DNA from 4 places in the Streptomyces sp. NPDC051684 genome. Region 3 is predicted to be linked to each of the others. Evidence: riboswitches for the same ligand, from Rfam matches in the RefSeq annotation. Region 3 holds a riboswitch; each other region holds the start of a gene.
What was found. Region 3 has a riboswitch for cobalamin ahead of ACIA8D_RS27140 (HoxN/HupN/NixA family nickel/cobalt transporter). Riboswitches for the same ligand answer to the same signal wherever they lie in the genome.
Positions count from the first base shown of each region.

Region 1: another riboswitch for cobalamin. It lies ahead of metE (5-methyltetrahydropteroyltriglutamate--homocysteine S-methyltransferase); the one in region 3 lies ahead of ACIA8D_RS27140 (HoxN/HupN/NixA family nickel/cobalt transporter).
Region 2: another riboswitch for cobalamin. It lies ahead of ACIA8D_RS33935 (CoA-acylating methylmalonate-semialdehyde dehydrogenase); the one in region 3 lies ahead of ACIA8D_RS27140 (HoxN/HupN/NixA family nickel/cobalt transporter).
Region 4: another riboswitch for cobalamin. It lies ahead of ACIA8D_RS34095 (energy-coupling factor ABC transporter permease); the one in region 3 lies ahead of ACIA8D_RS27140 (HoxN/HupN/NixA family nickel/cobalt transporter).

Region 1 is NZ_JBITCS010000038.1:31,084-35,493, reverse strand. Features, by position in the region: gene aceB (malate synthase A) at 1-222, shown strand, start outside; gene ACIA8D_RS34005 (3-hydroxybutyryl-CoA dehydrogenase) at 219-1,085, shown strand; cobalamin riboswitch at 1,275-1,499, shown strand; gene metE (5-methyltetrahydropteroyltriglutamate--homocysteine S-methyltransferase) at 1,664-3,988, shown strand; gene ACIA8D_RS33995 (hypothetical protein) at 4,081-4,389, shown strand.
Region 2 is NZ_JBITCS010000038.1:14,782-19,191, reverse strand. Features, by position in the region: gene ACIA8D_RS33940 (acyl-CoA dehydrogenase family protein) at 1-75, opposite strand, end outside; gene ACIA8D_RS33935 (CoA-acylating methylmalonate-semialdehyde dehydrogenase) at 81-1,604, opposite strand; cobalamin riboswitch at 1,835-2,009, opposite strand; gene ACIA8D_RS33930 (NUDIX domain-containing protein) at 2,081-2,536, shown strand; gene cobF (precorrin-6A synthase (deacetylating)) at 2,577-3,368, opposite strand; gene ACIA8D_RS33920 (bifunctional 2-methylcitrate synthase/citrate synthase) at 3,422-4,410, opposite strand, start outside.
Region 3 is NZ_JBITCS010000024.1:62,303-66,712, reverse strand. Features, by position in the region: gene ACIA8D_RS27145 (GTP-binding protein) at 1-1,213, opposite strand, end outside; gene ACIA8D_RS27140 (HoxN/HupN/NixA family nickel/cobalt transporter) at 1,381-2,499, opposite strand; cobalamin riboswitch at 2,530-2,746, opposite strand; gene ACIA8D_RS27135 (inorganic diphosphatase) at 2,750-3,253, opposite strand; gene ACIA8D_RS27130 (GNAT family N-acetyltransferase) at 3,319-3,810, opposite strand; gene rho (transcription termination factor Rho) at 3,841-4,410, opposite strand, start outside.
Region 4 is NZ_JBITCS010000038.1:51,519-55,928, reverse strand. Features, by position in the region: gene cbiQ (cobalt ECF transporter T component CbiQ) at 1-525, opposite strand, end outside; gene ACIA8D_RS34100 (energy-coupling factor ABC transporter substrate-binding protein) at 532-906, opposite strand; gene ACIA8D_RS34095 (energy-coupling factor ABC transporter permease) at 903-1,604, opposite strand; cobalamin riboswitch at 1,633-1,820, opposite strand; gene ACIA8D_RS34090 (heavy-metal-associated domain-containing protein) at 2,044-2,259, shown strand; gene ACIA8D_RS34085 (hypothetical protein) at 2,324-2,629, opposite strand; gene ACIA8D_RS34080 (hypothetical protein) at 2,746-3,153, shown strand; gene ACIA8D_RS34075 (ABC transporter ATP-binding protein) at 3,172-3,966, opposite strand; gene ACIA8D_RS34070 (FecCD family ABC transporter permease) at 3,972-4,410, opposite strand, start outside.

The DNA of each region.
Region 1 (4,410 bases), on a different contig from region 3:
CAGATCTGGCAGTGGCTCCGCCACGCCCGCATCGACCGGGAGACCGTCGTGCGCATCCTCGGCGAAGAACTGGACGCCCTCGCCGCGCAGCGCCCCTACGCGCCTCTCGACGAGATCCAGGACCTGTTCCACCGCATGTGCCTGGCCGCCGAACTCCCCCAGTTCTTCACGCCGGACGCCTACAGCCGCCACCTCGTCCGGACGCTGGAGCGCGACGCGTGACCGGGGCCATCCGCCGCGTCGGTGTCGTGGGAGCCGGGCAGATGGGCGCTGGCATCGCGCAGGTCTGCGCCCGGGCCGGACTCGACACCCTCGTGTGCGAGGCGGACGCTCTCGCGGCACGCGATGCCCGCGACCGGGTCACCACCTCCCTGAAACGGGCGGTACGCCGGGACAAGCTGACGGCCGAGCAAGCCCGGCAGGCGCAGGACCGACTGACGTACACCGGGGAGCTCGACGATCTCGCCGATCGGCAACTGGTGATCGAGGCCGTCGTCGAGAACCCCGATGCGAAGACCGAGGTGTTCGCCGCGCTCGACAAGATCGTGGAGGACCCGTCGGCGATTCTGGCCACCAACACCTCTTCGATCCCGATCATGCGTCTGGGGATGGCGACCGGGCGCGCCGATCACGTCATAGGGCTGCACTTCTTCAATCCCGTCCCGGTCCTCCCGTTGGTGGAGGTCGTTCCGTCGCTGCACACGTCCGCCGAGACGACGCACCGCGCGGAAGACTTCGCGCGGACCGTGCTCGGAAAGACCGTCGTCCGCTCCCGCGACCGTGCCGGCTTCGTCGTCAACGCGCTGTTGATCCCGTACCTCCTGTCGGCGATCCGCATGACCGAGTCCGGCTTCGCCACCGCGACCGACATCGACAACGGGATGCGTCTGGGCTGCGCCCACCCCATGGGTCCGCTGGCGCTCGCCGATCTGATCGGCCTCGACACCGTCGCGGCCATCGCCGAGTCGCTCTACGACGAGTTCAGAGAACCTCTGTACGCACCTCCACCGCTCCTCCAACGCATGGTGGAAGCATGCCTGTTGGGGCGTAAGACCGGTCGCGGCTTCCACACGTACGACCACTGAGACACCACCCAGGACCACCGGGGCTGAGGGGCCCGGGTGCCGCGGCCGGATGAGGGCCGGCCGCGGTTGCAGAGCGGGGGCGGGACACGGCGAAGGACAGTGTCCCGCCCCCGCTGCCGCATGTCTGGACGTGTCTCATCTCACCATCCGGATCCTGGACGCTCTGGTGATCGTCGACCATGGGCCCATAGGGTGGCCCACGCAGCTGGTTCTCCCTGTCAGCCAGGCGGGGAGTCGCAAGAGGGAACCCGGTGGGAATCCGGGACTGCCCCGCAGCGGTGAGTGGGAACGACCGCCGTCATACGCACTGGATCTCGCGAAAGAGATCTGGGAAGCGACGGCCAGTAGGTGTCCGTCCGGTCCGGATGGACGTGCTCACGAGTCCGAAGACCTGCCACCTGCCCGTGTGCGTACGACGCGTGCACGGACATCCCGGTGACCTCGTGGGCGGGTCGGCGTACATATGCAGCGGACGACCGCGCCTTTGCCGCGCGAGGTCGAACCGCCGTTTGTGTCACTCCTTCGTTCCGTACAGGTCCTCGGGACCCCCAGGGATACGTCTCTCGAAGGAGATCTCCGTGACCACCAAGACCGCAGCCGCGGCAGCACGGGCCACCGTGTACGGCTACCCCCGCCAGGGCCAGAACCGCGAGCTCAAGAAGGCCATCGAGGGGTACTGGAAGGGCCGCGTCACCGCCGACGCCCTCCGGACCACCGCCGCCGATCTGCGCCGCGCCAACTGGCAGGAACTCGCTGACGCGGGCATCGCCGAAGTCCCGGCCGGCGACTTCTCGTACTACGACCACGTCCTCGACACCACCGTGATGGTGGGCGCCATCCCCGAGCGCCACCGCGCCGCGGTGGACGCCGACGCCCTGGACGGCTATTTCGCCATGGCCCGCGGCACCCAGGACGTCGCGCCGCTGGAGATGACCAAGTGGTTCGACACGAACTACCACTACCTGGTCCCTGAACTGGGCCCGGACACGGTCTTCACCGCCGACTCCACCAAGCAGGTCACGGAACTCAAGGAAGCCCTCGCTCTGGGGCTGACCGCCCGGCCGGTCCTGGTCGGCCCGGTCACGTATCTCCTGCTCTCCAAGCCCGCGCCCGGCGTCGCGGCCGACTTCGATCCGCTGACGCTGCTCGACCGGCTGCTGCCCGTGTACGCAGAGGTCCTCGGCGATCTGCGTGCGGCCGGAGCCGAGTGGGTGCAGCTCGACGAGCCCGCCCTGGTCCAGGACCGCACCCCGGCCGAGCTGAACGCCGCCGCCCGCGCCTACCGCGACCTCGGCGCCCTCACGGACCGCCCCAAGCTCCTCGTCGCCTCCTACTTCGACCGGCTCGGCGACGCCCTGCCCGTGCTCGCCAAGGCGCCCGTCGAAGGCCTCGCCCTCGACTTCACCGACGCAGCCGCCGCCAACCTCGACGCGCTCGCCGCCGTGGGCGGACTGCCCGGCAAGCGCCTCGTCGCCGGCGTCGTCAACGGCCGCAACATCTGGGTCAACGACCTGGAGAAGTCCCTCGCCACGCTCGGCACCCTGCTCGGCCTCGCCGACCGGGTCGACGTCGCCGCCTCCTGCTCGCTGCTGCACGTCCCGCTCGACGCGTCCCTGGAGCGCGACATCGACCCGCAGATCCTGCGCTGGCTCGCTTTCGCCCGCCAGAAGACGGCCGAGATCGCCACGCTCGCCAGGGGCCTCGCCCAGGGCACGGACGCGATCACCGCCGAACTCGCCGTCAACCGCGCCGCCCTGTCCTCCCGCGCCACCTCGCCGATCACCCGCGACCCCGCGGTGCGGGACCGCGCCGCCGCCGTCACCGGGTCCGACACGCGTCGCGCCCAGGCGTATCCGGAAAGGGCTGTCGCCCAGCGTGCCCACCTCGGGCTGCCGCTGCTGCCGACCACCACCATCGGCTCGTTCCCGCAGACGACCGAACTGCGCACCGCACGAGCCGACTTGCGGACCGGGCGGATCGACACCGCGGGTTACGAGGAGCGCATCAGGAACGAGATCCGGGACGTCATCTCCTTCCAGGAGAAGACCGGGATCGATGTCCTGGTGCACGGTGAGCCCGAACGCAACGACATGGTCCAGTACTTCGCCGAGCAGCTCACCGGCTACCTGGCGACGCAGCACGGCTGGGTGCAGTCGTACGGCACGCGCTATGTCCGGCCGCCGGTCCTGGCAGGCGACATCTCCCGCCCCGACCCCATGACGGTGCGCTGGACCACGTACGCCCAGTCGCTGTCCGACCGCCCCGTCAAGGGCATGCTGACCGGGCCCGTGACCATGCTCGCCTGGTCCTTTGTCCGCGACGACCAGCCGCTCGGCGACACCGCACGCCAGGTCGCACTCGCCCTGCGTGACGAGGTCAACGACCTTGAGACGAATGGGACTTCCGTCATCCAGGTCGACGAGCCCGCCCTGCGCGAGACCCTTCCGCTGCGCGCGGCGGACCACGCCTCGTACCTGGCCTGGGCCACCGAGGCGTTCCGGCTGACGACCGCCGGCGTGCGGCCGGAGACCCAGATCCACACGCACATGTGCTACGCCGAGTTCGGCGACATCGTCCAGGCGATCGACGACCTCGACGCCGACGTCATCAGCCTCGAAGCGGCCCGCTCCCACATGCAGGTCGCGCACGAACTGGCCGAACACGGCTACCCGCGCGAAGCGGGCCCCGGGGTCTACGACATCCACTCCCCTCGCATCCCCAGCAACGACGAGGCGGCATCCTTGCTCCGCAAGGGGCTGGAGGCGATCCCTGCCGAACGGCTGTGGGTGAACCCGGACTGCGGCCTGAAGACCCGCGGCTGGCCCGAGACGCGAGCGTCGCTGGAGAACCTCGTCGCGGCCGCACGCACCGTCCGCGGCGAACTGGACGGCTCCACGGCCTGACCCCGACCGGGCAATGGCCACCGGGCCGGGGCAACGAGCGCCCCGGCCCGGCACGTCGTAGCACCACGGCTCCACCCTGGGGGGACACAGTCATGCAACGCGAGCCGCAGCACATCACCATCGACGGTCGGCGCATGGTCGCCCTGCCACTTCCCCAGTTCGAATCGCTGTTGGCGCAGCGCAGACAGCTCGGCGCACAGAGCTCTCGCATGCAGTCGATGCGCGGAGCCCTGTCGGACGTGGCCTCGTTCCTGGAGCGGCTTGAGGCGGCCTGGACACAGAACGCGGAGGACGAGGAACTCGTCACCGAGCTGCGCCGACACGCCCGGCACACACGCGCCCTCGGCGGCACCAAGCGGTCCGGAAGGAGCCCGAAGACGCGAAGGAAGCGACGGAGTTAGGTTTACCTAATTTTCGACTGC
Region 2 (4,410 bases), on a different contig from region 3:
GAGGTGGTCCTGGGCGAAGTCCAGCGTGGTTTCGACCAGGGCTTGTTGATCCTCGGTGAGCATGGCGTGCGTCATGGTGCTCACTCCATCGTCGGGATCGTGAAGCTCGCTCCTTCGCGCAGGCCGGCGGGCCAGCGCGAGGTGACGGTCTTCGTACGGGTGTAGAAGCGGATCGCGTCGGGTCCGTGCTGGTTGAGGTCGCCGAAGCCTGACGCCTTCCACCCTCCGAAGGTGTGATAGGCGACGGGTACGGGGATGGGGACGTTGACGCCGACCATGCCGGTGTTCACACGCCGGGTGAAGTCGCGGGCTGTGTCGCCGTCGCGGGTGAAAATGGCGACCCCGTTGCCGTAGGTGTGCTCGCTGGGCAGGCGCAGGGCGTCTTCGTATGTGGCGGCGCGCACGATGCACAGCACCGGGCCGAAGATCTCCTCTTGGTAGATACGCATGTCTGGGGTGACGCGGTCGAAGAGACTGGCGCCGGTGAAGAAGCCATCCTCATGGCCAGCGAGGCTGAAGTCGCTTCCGTCGACGACCAGTTCGGCGCCCTCCTTCACGCCGTGGTCGACATAGGAGCGCACCCGGTCGACGGCTTCCCGGGAGACGAGGGGGCCGAAATCGGCCTGCGGGTCGTCACCGCGACCGATACGGAGGGTGGCGATGCGTTCCTTGAGGCGGGTCACCAGTGCGTCGGCGGTGTCCTCGCCGACGGGCACGGCGACGGAGATGGCCATGCAGCGCTCGCCCGCGGACCCGTATCCGGCACCGATCAGCGCGTCGACGGCCTGGTCGAGGTCGGCGTCCGGCATCACGATCATGTGGTTCTTGGCGCCGCCGAAACACTGGGCACGTTTTCCCTGTGCGGCAGCGGTCGCATAGACGTGGGCGGCGATGGGAGTGGAGCCGACGAAGCCCAGCGCGGCGACACGGGGGTCGGTCAGCAGCGTGTCGACGGCCTCGCGTCCACCGTTGACGACGTTGAGCACACCGGGCGGCAGACCGGCCTCCAGGAAGAGCTCCGCCAAGCGTAGGGGGACGGACGGGTCGCGCTCAGAGGGTTTGAGGATGAAGGCGTTGCCGCAAGCGAGCGCTGGTGCTGCCTTCCAAAGCGGAATCATGGCGGGGAAGTTGAACGGAGTGATGCCCGCGACAACGCCGAGTGGTGCGCGTAGGGAGTGGACGTCAATGCCGGTGCCGGCGTTGTCCGTGAAGTCGCCCTTGAGGAGGTGCGGGATTCCGGCGGCGAACTCCACTACATCCAGGCCTCGTTGGATGTCGCCGTGCGCGTCGGCGATGGTCTTGCCGTGTTCGGACGACAGCAGCCTGGCGAGCGCGTCCTTGTCTTGCTCGACGAGTGCGAGGAACTTCAGCAGGACCCTGGCTCGGCGCTGCGGGTTCCAATCGCCCCACTCGCGTTGAGCCCGATCCGCGTCGGCGATGGCGGCCTCGGTCTCGGCTCGGTTCGCGAGCGGGACGCGGGCTTGGATCTGCCCAGTATTGGGGTCGTAGACGTCGCCGTAGGATCCCGAGGTTCCCTCGGTGTGCCTGCCGCCGACGAAGTGGGTCAACTCGCGCACGGGGGCGCGGTCTTGCGTGCGGACCATGAATGCCTGCTCTCGTCAGGTGATCCGGATGGCGCGCGGCCATGACGGCACGGAGACGCGGTGGCGTACGTGCGCGTCGGGGCCGCGCGAGAGCGCGAATGGCTGCGCGGCCGTCAGCGAGTGACGATCGGGATGCGGGAGAAGTCGCGGCTGAGTCGGGCCTGTCGGGCAGGACCGCCGGGATCGTGGAAACGCACCGGTGCCATGCGTGTCAGCTCCATCCTCGTGGACAACACGGAACATTCCGCGGCCGGTATCCTGACTTCCGGATCAGCGCGCACCGCCCGCCTTCCCGACATCGATCACGTCAGTGGCGTACTGCTCGACGGCGAACTCCCCGGTCACAGTGGCGGGACCGTGCCGGACTCACACCGGCTTCCCTGCACCGCGGACCTTTCCTCGACTATATAGTTGGACGTCCTAGTAAATCCAGAGGACGTGAGGTCCCGGCGACTCGTGCCGCACACAATGGCCGGATGACTCAGCCGAGAATCCGCGTCGCCGCTTACGTCATCCGGGACGCCGCCGGCCCCGAGTTGCTGGTCTTCGACCATCTCGGCATGCCCGAAGCGGGCACACAGATCCCTGCGGGAGGCGTCAAAGCCGGAGAGGATCATCACACCGCGGTCCTGCGCGAGACCTTCGAGGAGACAGGCCTTTCGACAGCTCTCGTGGTCGGGGCTGTCGCCGAAGAGGACAAGCCCCACCCCGAGACCGGCCAACCGCGGCGTACGACGTTCTTCCATCTCCAAGTGGGACCGAGCACCCTGGATTCCTGGGTTCATCGGGTCCGAGGGGGTGGCGAGGACGACGGCATGGCTTTCGCCTGCCGATTCGTTCCCCTTCCCTTGGAACACGCTCTGGCCGACGAACAGGACACCTGGCTCAGCCACATCGAACCGGCCTGGACCACCGGTACCAGCCGGGCGTGAGCCGGCGCGCATGCTCGTCCGGCAGGGCAGATCAGCGCCGTCAGACGGCGGAGGACGGCTTCACGATGCGAAGTAGGTAGGTGTCCATGATCCATCCGTGCTCTGCGCGGGCCGCGGACCGTACCTGTCGAATGCGGTCGGAGACCTCGTTGAGTGGGCCGGCGATCAGGAGTTCGTCGGGGGTACCGAGGTAGGCGCCCCAGTAGATCCACACGTCGTCGCCCTCGACCTGGGTGAAGGACTCGTGGGCGTCGAGCATGACGACGATGTCTCCGTCGTCGTTCTGGCCCACGTCGGGCAGGCGGCGGGCAGGCGTGATGTGCACGGGCCGCCCGACCTGGTTCAGCGGGATGCGGTGACGGGCCGCGAGCGTGGAGACGCTGGTGATGCCCGGGATGACGTCGACGGTGGCGGACACCGCGCCGCGTTCCTCGATGTCGGCCAGGATGCCGAGCGTGCTGTCGTACAGGGACGGGTCGCCCCAGACGAGGAAGGCACCGGTCTGTCCGGCCGTCATTTCTTCGCGCAGCAGTCGCTCGAAGATCTCGCCCCGGCGCTCTCGCCAAGCCTGGACGGCGGCCGTGTAGTCGCCCCGGTCCATCGGCCGACGGTCCCGGCTCGGATCCTCCACCTCGACGACGCGATAGGGGCCTTCTGCGTGCTCATCGATCATGCCGTGCCGCAGGTCCGTGAGAGAGGACTTGTCGGGTCCCTTGCCGACGATGAAGAAGACGTCGGCGCTGCGGATGGCCTTGACCGCGCCGAGGGTCAGGTGATCCGGGTCGCCCGCGCCGATGCCGATGACGAGTATCCGGCGTTGCTCCGTGGTCATGCGATGCATTGTCGCAGGTGGGGTGAGGGCATCGGGGTCCGATGCTGGTCCGGTCACAGACGGGTGGGGACGGGTCGCTCGCCGGGGCCGTCGTAGGAGGCGAGTGGGCGAATGAGTGCGTTGTGCGCGAGCTGTTCCGTGATGTGCGCGGTCCATCCGGTGATGCGGCTCATCACGAAGATCGGTGTGAAGACGGGGATGTCGAAGCCCATCAGGTGGTAGGCCAGTCCGGCCGGATAGTCGAGGTTGGGGTGGATGCCCTTGTCGATGAGCATCGCCTCGCGCAGGGCGGCGTGGAGCCTGGCCAGACGGGTCGTCTCCGGGGCGGCGGCGCGCGCGACGAGCTGGTCGAGAGCGTCCTGCATGATCGGCACCCGTGAGTCCCCGTGCTTGTACACGCGGTGGCCGAAGCCCATGATCTTGCGCTTGGCGGCGAGGGCGTCCTGCAACCACTGCTGGGCGTTCTGCGGGTCCTCGATCTCGGCCAGCATGTGCATCACGGCCTCGTTGGCTCCGCCGTGCAGCGGTCCCTTCAGCGCACCGATCGCGGCGGTGACCGCACTGTAAAGGTCGGACAGTGTGGAGGTGACCACTCGCGCGGTGAACGTCGAGGCATTGAAGCTGTGCTCGGCATAGAGGACGAGCGAGATCTCGAAGCAGCGGACGACCTCCGGGGACGGCACACTGCCGAAGCACATGTGGAAGAAGTTCTCCGCGTAGCCCAGTTCCGGATTCGGCTGGATCGGTGCGAGCCCTCGACGGCGTCGCTGGTCCGCCGCCACCACGGTGGGCAGTCTCGCCAGTAGGGTGAGGGACTTGGTGCGGTTGGCTGCGGCGCTCCCGTCGTCCTCGGTGGGGTCCTCAGCGCCGAAGAAGCTGACCGCTGTGCGCAGGACGTCCATGGGGTGGCACGTGTCGGGCAGTCGGGCGAGCAGCTCGGACGTGGTGCGGTCCAACGGTCGCAGGGCACGTTCACGAGCCTGGAACTCTCCCAGTTGGCCGGCATCCGGGAGGTCGCCGTACCAGAGGAGGTAGGCGACCT
Region 3 (4,410 bases):
TCTGCACCTCGCCGTAGAGCGACAGGAAGATCTCCTGCCGGATGTCGTCCTGTCGCAGCCCGATCAACGGGTCCTGCTCGGCGAGCTGGGTGAGCGCGGCGAGCAGGGCGCCGCGCCGCCCCGGCCGGTCGGGGTCGACGACCGTCTCCAGGGTCGGCGGCGCGAAGTGGTGCTCCCCGACCGGGACGTGGCGCTCGCCGAGGTCGTCCCCGACGCGTACGCCGCCGAGCCCCCACAGGCGCGCCACCTGCCCGGGGCCCGCCTCCGTACGCGGTGCGTCCGCCCCGTCCGCGAAGACGCGCACCGACGTCACCCGCTCCTCCCCGCCGCCGGGCAGTGCGAGCCGCTCGCGGACGCGCAGCGCCCCCGTGAACACGCGGGCGTACGCGATCTTCTCGCCGGCCGGACCGCGCTCCACCTTGAACACGCGGGCCGACAGCGGCAGTTGAGGCGCCTCGTCGGCGGGTGGGAGCAACCGCGTGATGCCGTCCATGAGGGCGTCGACCCCCGCGCCCGTCATCGCCGAGCCGAAGTACACCGGATGCGCCTCGGTGCACGCCGTCTGGTCGGCGAGCGCATCGAACAGTCGGCCGTACGTGACCGACTCCTCGTCCTTGACGTACGCCTCCAGGAGCGCGTCGTCCCGGGCCGAGAGCACGTCGACGAGGCGGGCGCGATGGGCCGTGTCCTCGGCGGCGTAGGGAACGCAGTGGGCGTCCCGGCCGCCGAGGCCGTGCGGCACCGTGTTCATCGGGATCACGGCGGGCGTGAGTTTGCGGCGCAGGTCGTCCAGGAGCGCGGACTCGCGGGCGCCCGCACGGTCGACCTTGTTCACGAACACCACGGTGGGGATGCGCAGCCGGCGCAGGGTGCGCATCAGGACGCGGGTCTGCGCCTGTACGCCCTCCACGGCGGAGACGACGAGCACCGCCCCGTCGAGCACCCCGAGGACGCGCTCGACCTCGGCGATGAAGTCGGGGTGGCCGGGCGTGTCCACGAGGTTGACGTTCGTGCCGTCGACCGGGAACGACACCACGGCCGACTTGATGGTGATGCCGCGCCGGCGCTCCAGGTCGAGGGAGTCGGTGCGGGTGCTTCCGTCGTCGACCCGGCCGAGTTCGTCGATCACACCGGCCGTGTGCAGGAGCCGCTCGGTCAGGCTGGTCTTACCGGCGTCGACGTGCGCGAGAATTCCAAGATTCAGCAATGCCACTGGCAGTCGAGTCCTTGAAGGAAGGGAGTGCCACGGCGGGATTCGCGGTGGCCTTCGAAAGGATCAGGACTGCAGTGCGCATGGATCGGTCCTCACGCTCGGGGACGCGCGGCCGGCTGCCGCGTCGAGATCAGTGCAGCAGCGGGCCGGGCGCCCCGGCAACCGATTTATCCGGCGTCGGCCATCCGCGCCGACCACCGCTGCTCGACCTTGGCGAGCCGCCAGTAGGCGAGGGCGGCCACCCACACCGCGACGAACAGACCGACGATGACGTACCCGACGTTGTCGAGGTCGAGCCCGGCGATCCACCCGGTCACCGCGTCGCTCAGGTCGAGCTTGTCGTGCAGGACGCCGACGAGTTCGATGGTGCCGATGAAGAACGCGACCGCGATGGACAGGCCGGTGATGGTGAGGTTGTAGAACACCTTGCGCACCGGGTTGGAGAACGCCCACTGGTAGGCGAAGTTCATGAACGTGCCGTCGAGCGTGTCGAACAGGCTCATGCCCGCGGCGAACAGCAGCGGCAGGCACAGGATCGCGTACCACGGCAGGCCCGCCGCGGCGCCGCTGCCCGCCATCACCATCAGCGTCACCTCGGTCGCGGTGTCGAAGCCGAGCCCGAAGAGGAAGCCCAGCGGGAACATCTGGCCGGGCCGGGTGATCGACTTGGTGAAGCGGCCGAGGATCCGGTTCATGAACCCGCGCGAGTCCAGGTGCTCCTCGAGCCGCCGCTCGTCGTACGAGCCCGCGCGCATCGCCCGGAAGACCTTCAGGATCCCCATCAGGGCAACGAGGTTGAGCGCCGCGATGAGGTACAGGAACGTACCGGAGACGGTCGTGCCGACGACGCCGAGCACCTGGTGGGTGGTCGAGCCGTCGTTCAACAGCGTGCCGGCGAGCGCCGCGCCGCCCGCGACGAGCGCCGCCATCGCGACGACCACGCTGGAGTGGCCGAGCGCGAACCAGAAGCCGACCGAGACGGGCCGCTTGCCGTCGGCCATCAGCTTGCGGGTGGTGTTGTCGATGGCGGCGATGTGGTCGGCGTCGAAGGCGTGCCGCATCCCGAGTGTGTACGCCGTGATGCCGAGGCCGATGCCGAAGGCCTTGTTGCCGACTTCGTAGTGCTCGGGGACGACGAGCAGGAAGAGCACGCCGAACGCGACGACGTGCAGCGCGGCGATCACCGCGATCAGGCCGGCCGTGCGCAGCGTGTCCTCGCGGCGCCAGCGGAAGGCAGGGGGAGGGGTGTTCAGGGCAGGGGTCGGGGAGTTCCCGGGCAGGGTCATGCGTCGATCACGCTCCAGCACCTCGTGGATCACTTCGTGAGATGCCGCGGCCGGTCTCCTGGCTTACGGGCGTGCCCGCCGTTCCGGCCTTCCCAGCGGCTGGTGGCCGCCAGTGGCGTACAGGATGGAACGGCGCGCTCCGGACGTCGCTGTCCGAAACCCGATCACAGTGGCGAGGGCCGCTCCGGAATGGGCCCCTGAGGGGCCGTCACCGGTCTTCCCGAGCACCACGGCCCGACCACCCTACTACCTAGTCGGAAGCGCGCTCACGGGCCCGGCGGATCTCCTCGTATGCCTTCTCCCGGCCCTCCCAGTTGGAGCCGTCGACCGACTTGCCGGGTTCGAGATCCTTGTAGACCTCGAAGAAGTGGGTGATCTCCAGGCGGTCGAACTCGGGGATGTCCTCGATGTCCCGGGTCGCGTCGTGCCGCGGATCGTGCGCGGGTACGCACAGGACCTTCTCGTCCGGGCCCTTCTCGTCGCTCATCACGAACATGCCGATCGCCCGGCACTCGATGGCGCAGCCGGGGAACGTCGCGTCGCCGGTCAGGACGAGCGCGTCCAGCGGGTCGCCGTCACCGCCGAGCGTGCCCTCGATGTAGCCGTAGTCCGCGGGGTACTGCGTCGACGTGAACAGCATCCGGTCGAGCCGGATCCGGCCGAGATCGTGGTCCATCTCGTATTTGTTCCGGGACCCCTGCGGGATCTCCACGATCACGTCGAACGCCTCGGCGCGTGCCTGACTGCTGCCCAATGTGGCCTCCTTGCCGCATTCCGACGCCCCCGAGTGTGCGCCGTGGCGGGCGAGGGCGGAACCCCTCAGGCGGCCGGGGGAATGGGGAATTCGAGTTCGGGCCGGTCCCAGGCGACGGCCGGCGGGCGCGCGGGCACCGTGCCGGTGCGGTGCGCGCCCATGCCGCGGTAGAAGCCCTCGGCGGGCGGGTGCGCGACGACCCGGACGTGGTCCAGGCCCGCCGCCAGGGCCTGCGCCCGCATGTGGTCGACGAGCAGCCGCCCGATGCCCCGGCCCTGCGCCTCGTCCGCGACGAACATCAGGTCCAGCTCCGGCGGCTCGGTGAGCAGCGCGTAGAAGCCGAGCACCCGCTCGTCGGCCACGTCCACGGCTACGTGGACGTGGTGCGCCTCGATGTAGTCGGGGCCCACCCGGTAGCCCGCGACCATGGAGGCGTAGGGGTCCCGGTAGGCGGTGGAGCCGCGCACGAGGCGGGTGAGGCGCCGGGCGTCCCGGGCGGTGGCCCGCCGGACGCTGACGGCCGGGGGCCCGCCACGGCGCGTAATGCTCGCGTTCATGTGTCGAGTATTACGTACTCGGGGGCGGGGTCAGGCGGTGGGCACCGTGGAGTGCGCCTGGCGCAGGAACGCGGCGTTGTCCGGGCTCTGGCGCAGCTTGTCGAGCAGGGCCTCGTAGGAGGCGGCGGGGTCGCGGCTCTGCAGGGCGCGCCGCAGTCCGCGGGTGACGGTCAACTCGGCGGCGGGGAGCAGGAGTTCATCGCGGCGGGTGCCGGAGGGGGTGAGCTCGACGGCGGGGTGGACGCGGCGCTGCGCGAGGACGCGGTCGAGGCGCAGCTCCATGTTGCCGGTGCTCTTGAGCTCCTCGAAGTAGTAGTCGTCGGCGCGGGAGCCGGTGTCGACGAGGGCGGTGGCGAGGATGGTCAGGGAGCCGGCCTCCTCGGCGTCGCGGGCCGCGCCGAAGAAGCGCTTCGGGCCGTGCAGGGCGGCGGCGTCGACACCGCCCGACAGGGTGCGGCCGCTGGCGGAGGCCGCGTTGTTGTGCGCCCGGCACAGCCGGGTGAGGGAGTCGAGAAGGATCACCACGTCGCGGCCCTGCTCGGTGAGGCGCTTGGCGCGCTCCACGGCGAGTTCGGCGAGCGCGATGTGCGCCTTCGCCGG
Region 4 (4,410 bases), on a different contig from region 3:
GCGGGTGGTGTGGCCCAGCCGCGCCGCCTGAGCCTCGCGGATGCTGCGCACGGACGCGAGCAGCAGGAAGATCATGCGGTACATCACCAGCGCCACGTCGATGACGGGGGCGGGCACGCCGAGCCGCAGCAGCCAGGCCAGCAGGTCGGTCACCGGAGTGGTGAACGCGAACAGCAGCACACCCAGTGAGGCGGCGGAGGAGCGCAGCAGGACCTCGGCCGCGTGCTGCGCACCGTGCGGGGCCAGTGAGATGAAGGCACCGGGGGCACCGACCTGCACGGTCAGGGTGAGCGCTCCGGTGACGCAGAAGGCCAGCGGCACGCGCCAGGCCCGCCACACCTTGCGGGCGCCCACCCCCGCGGGCCCCAGCAGCAGCGCCAGTGCGGTGACCAGCACGAGGGCGGAGCCCGGCCACGGTGGCAGGGTGAGGGCGAGGGCGGTGAGGCCCAGGCCGAGGACGGCTTTGTCGAGGGGATGGCGGCGGCGCCAGCTGCTGCTGTGCGCCGCCACGTCGATCGGCAGCACGCCGGGTCAGGTCCGGTCCCCGGCAGGCGCCTTGGCATCGGCCCCGTCGGCGCCGTCCGCGCTCATGGCGCTCTCCACGGCCCGTTGTTCGCCCTGCCTGCGCCCGCGGCGCAGACCGAAGTAGTACGCGAGCACGCCGGCACCGAGAGCCGCCTGGAGGGCGAAGAGCGCGGACTCGATCTCTCCCGACGGCGGCTCGTACAGCGGGGAGAACCACGGCTCGTAATCCGGCTTGATCTCGGTGATGGCCGTCTCCGCCTCGGCGTCGGCGCCGGCGAAGGGCTCCTCCTTGTGATCGCCAAGACCCAGCGCGAGAGGCAGGACGGCGAGGGCGGCCACGACGATCAGGAGCAGCAGGTTGATCTTCGTGTTCCGCTTCACCGGGCCACCGCCTCGGGAGCGGCGTCCCGGCGGCCGCCGGTGACGAGAACGCCCAGCCGAGTCAGTTCGCCCTTGCTGGACTGCACGAGCAGCCGCATGACGAGCACGGTCAGCAGTCCCTCGCTGACGGCCAGCGGGATCTGGGTGACGGCGAAGATGGAGCCGAACTTGCCGAGCGCGCCGAAGAAACCGCTGCTCGGGTCGGGGAAGGCGAGGGCGAGCTGCACGCTGGTGACGCAGTAGGTCGACAGGTCCGCCACGAACGCCCCGAAGAACACGGTGACCATCAGCGGGACGTCGTAGCGGCGCAGCAGGCGGTAGATCCCGTATCCGGCCCAGGGGCCGACGATCGCCATGGAGAACGCGTTGGCACCCAGCGTGGTAAGTCCGCCGTGGGCGAGCAGCAGGGCCTGGAACAGCAGCGTGATCGTGCCCAGCACCGTCATGATCGGCGGCCGGAACAGGATGGCCCCAAGGCCGGTGCCGGTGGGATGGGAGCAACTGCCGGTCACCGAAGGCAGCTTGAGCGCGGAGAGAACGAAGGTGAAGGCCCCGGACGCGCCCAGCAGCAGCGTGCTCTCCGGGTGTTCCTTCACCTCGCGGGTCAGGGAGCGGACCCCGTGGACGACGAACGGCGCGGCCGCGACGCCCCAGGCGGCGGCGTGCGCTGGGGGCAGGAACCCCTCGGCTATGTGCATGGCTCGGCAGACCTTTCCAGCACCTCGTGGACGGTTGAAGCGCCCCGGCCGGTCTCCTGGCTGACGGGTGACACCGCCCGGATCTCCGCCTTCCCAGGTCCAAGGACCCAGTGGCTGCCCCGCTGAGGGGCCGGAGCCGGACTTCCCGATCACAGTGGCGAGGGCCGCACCGGTTCCGCACCGGATTTCCCGAACACCAAGGCAAGAGGACAGTAATGCCCAGGTATTGCGCATGACAACAGCAGCCCATGGCCCGGACAAGCACTCCGTCCCCGGTCACGGCACCGGCAGCCCCCGTACGAGTGACTCATCCGACACGCGGGAACTCGGACGCGACGCGGTCCGACTCGTGGAGGACGACGGGATCCGGCTGAACACCGGACCCGCCGCGCACGTATCCACAGACGCACGCACGTCTCCCCATCCCAGGAGTTGCGCCATGAACCGATCCGACTACCGCGTCACCGGCATGACCTGCGGGCACTGCGCCGCCGGCGTCACCGAACAGGTGACCGCCGTACCCGGCGTCACCGGGGTCACCGTCGACCTGGAGAGCGACACGGTACGAGTGACGGGCACGGCCTTCGACGACGCACAGGTACGCGCCGCCATCGAGGAAGCCGGTTACGAGGCCGGCGCGGCGGCCGTCGTCTGAGCCCTGCCCGTTGGCCCGAACGGACCGGCGGCGAACTCCCGCGCAGGCCGACGGCGGACGGGGCTCACTCGTGCCAGTGCCTGCCCGGGGGCCACCGTCGGTGCGCGGGCCTTCCCTCTGCCACCCGGCCGACGAACGCGTGCAGGGCCAGGCTGGAGAGAACCCCGGCAACGGCGCCCGCCCAGGCGCCGGTCACCGCGCCGAACCGGAAGCCCAGCCAGCCGTAGGCCCCCGCAAGCAGCAGCGTGGTGGCCGCGGGCAGGCACCAAGCGAAGACGCGCTCGCGCCACAGGAAGCGGCGAGGACGTGCCTGCGCCGCCCGGTCCTCCCAGGGCCAGACAGCGGGAGCGGCGCGCCGGTCTGTCTTCATGGCGGCGAACCTTGGTCGGGAGATGGCTGGGAGCTACCTCAACACCATTGAGAAGAGGGGCTGTTCGGGTAGCCTCGGAAGCGTCGAAGCTACCTTTCCCACACCTTGGGGGAGCCATGCACAGGACTCAGGACCTCATCGAGAGCGTCGGCAGTCGGTTCTTGGTCGACAGTGAACTCCTCGCCCGCACGACGACCGCGCTGGCGGAGTGCGAGCGGGCGAGCAGCGCGTGCGCGGCCGGCATGCTCGCCGACAAGGACGCCGACGCGCTGCGTGAGGCGATCACCCAGAACCTCGACTGCGCGGACGTGACCGCCACGACGGCCAGGCTGCTGGTGCGCGGTGACGACACGCAACGGCCGTTGCTCACAGCTCAGCTCGGCGCCTGCCTCATCGCCTGCCGCGACGCTCATGAACTGTGCGGCCGGCATGCCAGCCACCGCGAGCACTGCCGTATCTGTTCGGAGACGGCCGGGACGGCCGCCGAGGCGTGCGAGGCTCTGCTCACCGCCCTCAAGCGCTGAACGGCACCTAGACAGCGACTAGTTCACCGCGTGAGCCTCCGCGCTCAGCGGGTCCGCCGCGTAGGTCAGCCGCACCACCGCGTCCTCGTCGCGCCGTGCTGAGGCGGCCACGCCGAAGACTTTCGCGAGTACGGCCGGGGTGAGCGTGTCGAGGACGGGCCCGGCGGCGACGACGCTGCCCCGGTCGAGCACGACGAGGTGGTCGCAGAAGCGGGCCGCGAGGTGGAGATCGTGCAGGACGGCGAGCGTCGTGGTGCCGGTGGAGCGGATCAGGTGCAGTAGTTCGAACCGGGCGCGGATGTCGAGGTGGTTGGTCAGCTCGTCCAGGACGAGCAGCCGGGGCTGCTGGGCCAGGGCCCGCGCGAGGAGGACGCGTTGACGCTCGCCACCGGACAGTGAGGCGTAGTCGCGGTGCGCCAGGTGCCGCACGCCGCACCGGTCCACGGCGTCCTCGACCGCCCGCCGGTCCTGGGGTCCGTCGCGCCCCAGCAGGCCGTGGTGGGGTGCGCGTCCCAGGGCGACGGTCTCGATCACCGTGAGCCCGCCCGTACTGCCGGTTCCGTCCTGGAGGACGGCGGCGGTTCGCAGGGCGGCGGCGCGGGGGCTGAGTCTCCAGATGTCGTCGTCACCGACCCGGACGGCGCCGTCGGCCGGCCTGAGGGAGCGGTAGACGGCGCGCAGCAGGGTGGATTTGCCGCTGCCGTTGGGTCCGACGAGCCCGACGACATCGCCGGGCCGGGCGTCGATGTCGACGCCGTTCAGGATCGAGTGGTGGTCGAGGGTGATGTGCAGCCGGTCGACAGTGAGGCGCATGCGTGTCAGTCCAGACCCTTGTTGCGGCGCAGCAGCCAGAGGAAGAAGGGGGCGCCCAACAGGGCGGTGAGGATGCCGAGCGGGAGTTCGCTCGGCCGGTTCAAAGTGCGCGAGAGCAGGTCGACCAGGACGAGGTAGACCGCTCCGAGCAGCGCGGACAACGGCAGCAGCCTGCGGTGGTCGGCGCCGGTGGTGAGCCGCACCAGGTGGCGGATCATCAGGCCGACGAAGCCGATGCCGCCCGCGACCGCGATCACCGAGCCGGTCAGCAGGGCGCTGAGCAGGAGCAGGACGGTACGGAGCCGGTTGACATCGGTGCCGAGGGAGGTGGCGGTCTCGTCCCCGGCGAGGAGCACATTGAGCTTGCGGCCGAAGAGGGTGAGCAGGGCGGTGCAGCCGATGACGACGGTGGTGACGGTGGGGATCTGGTGCCATTGGGCGCCG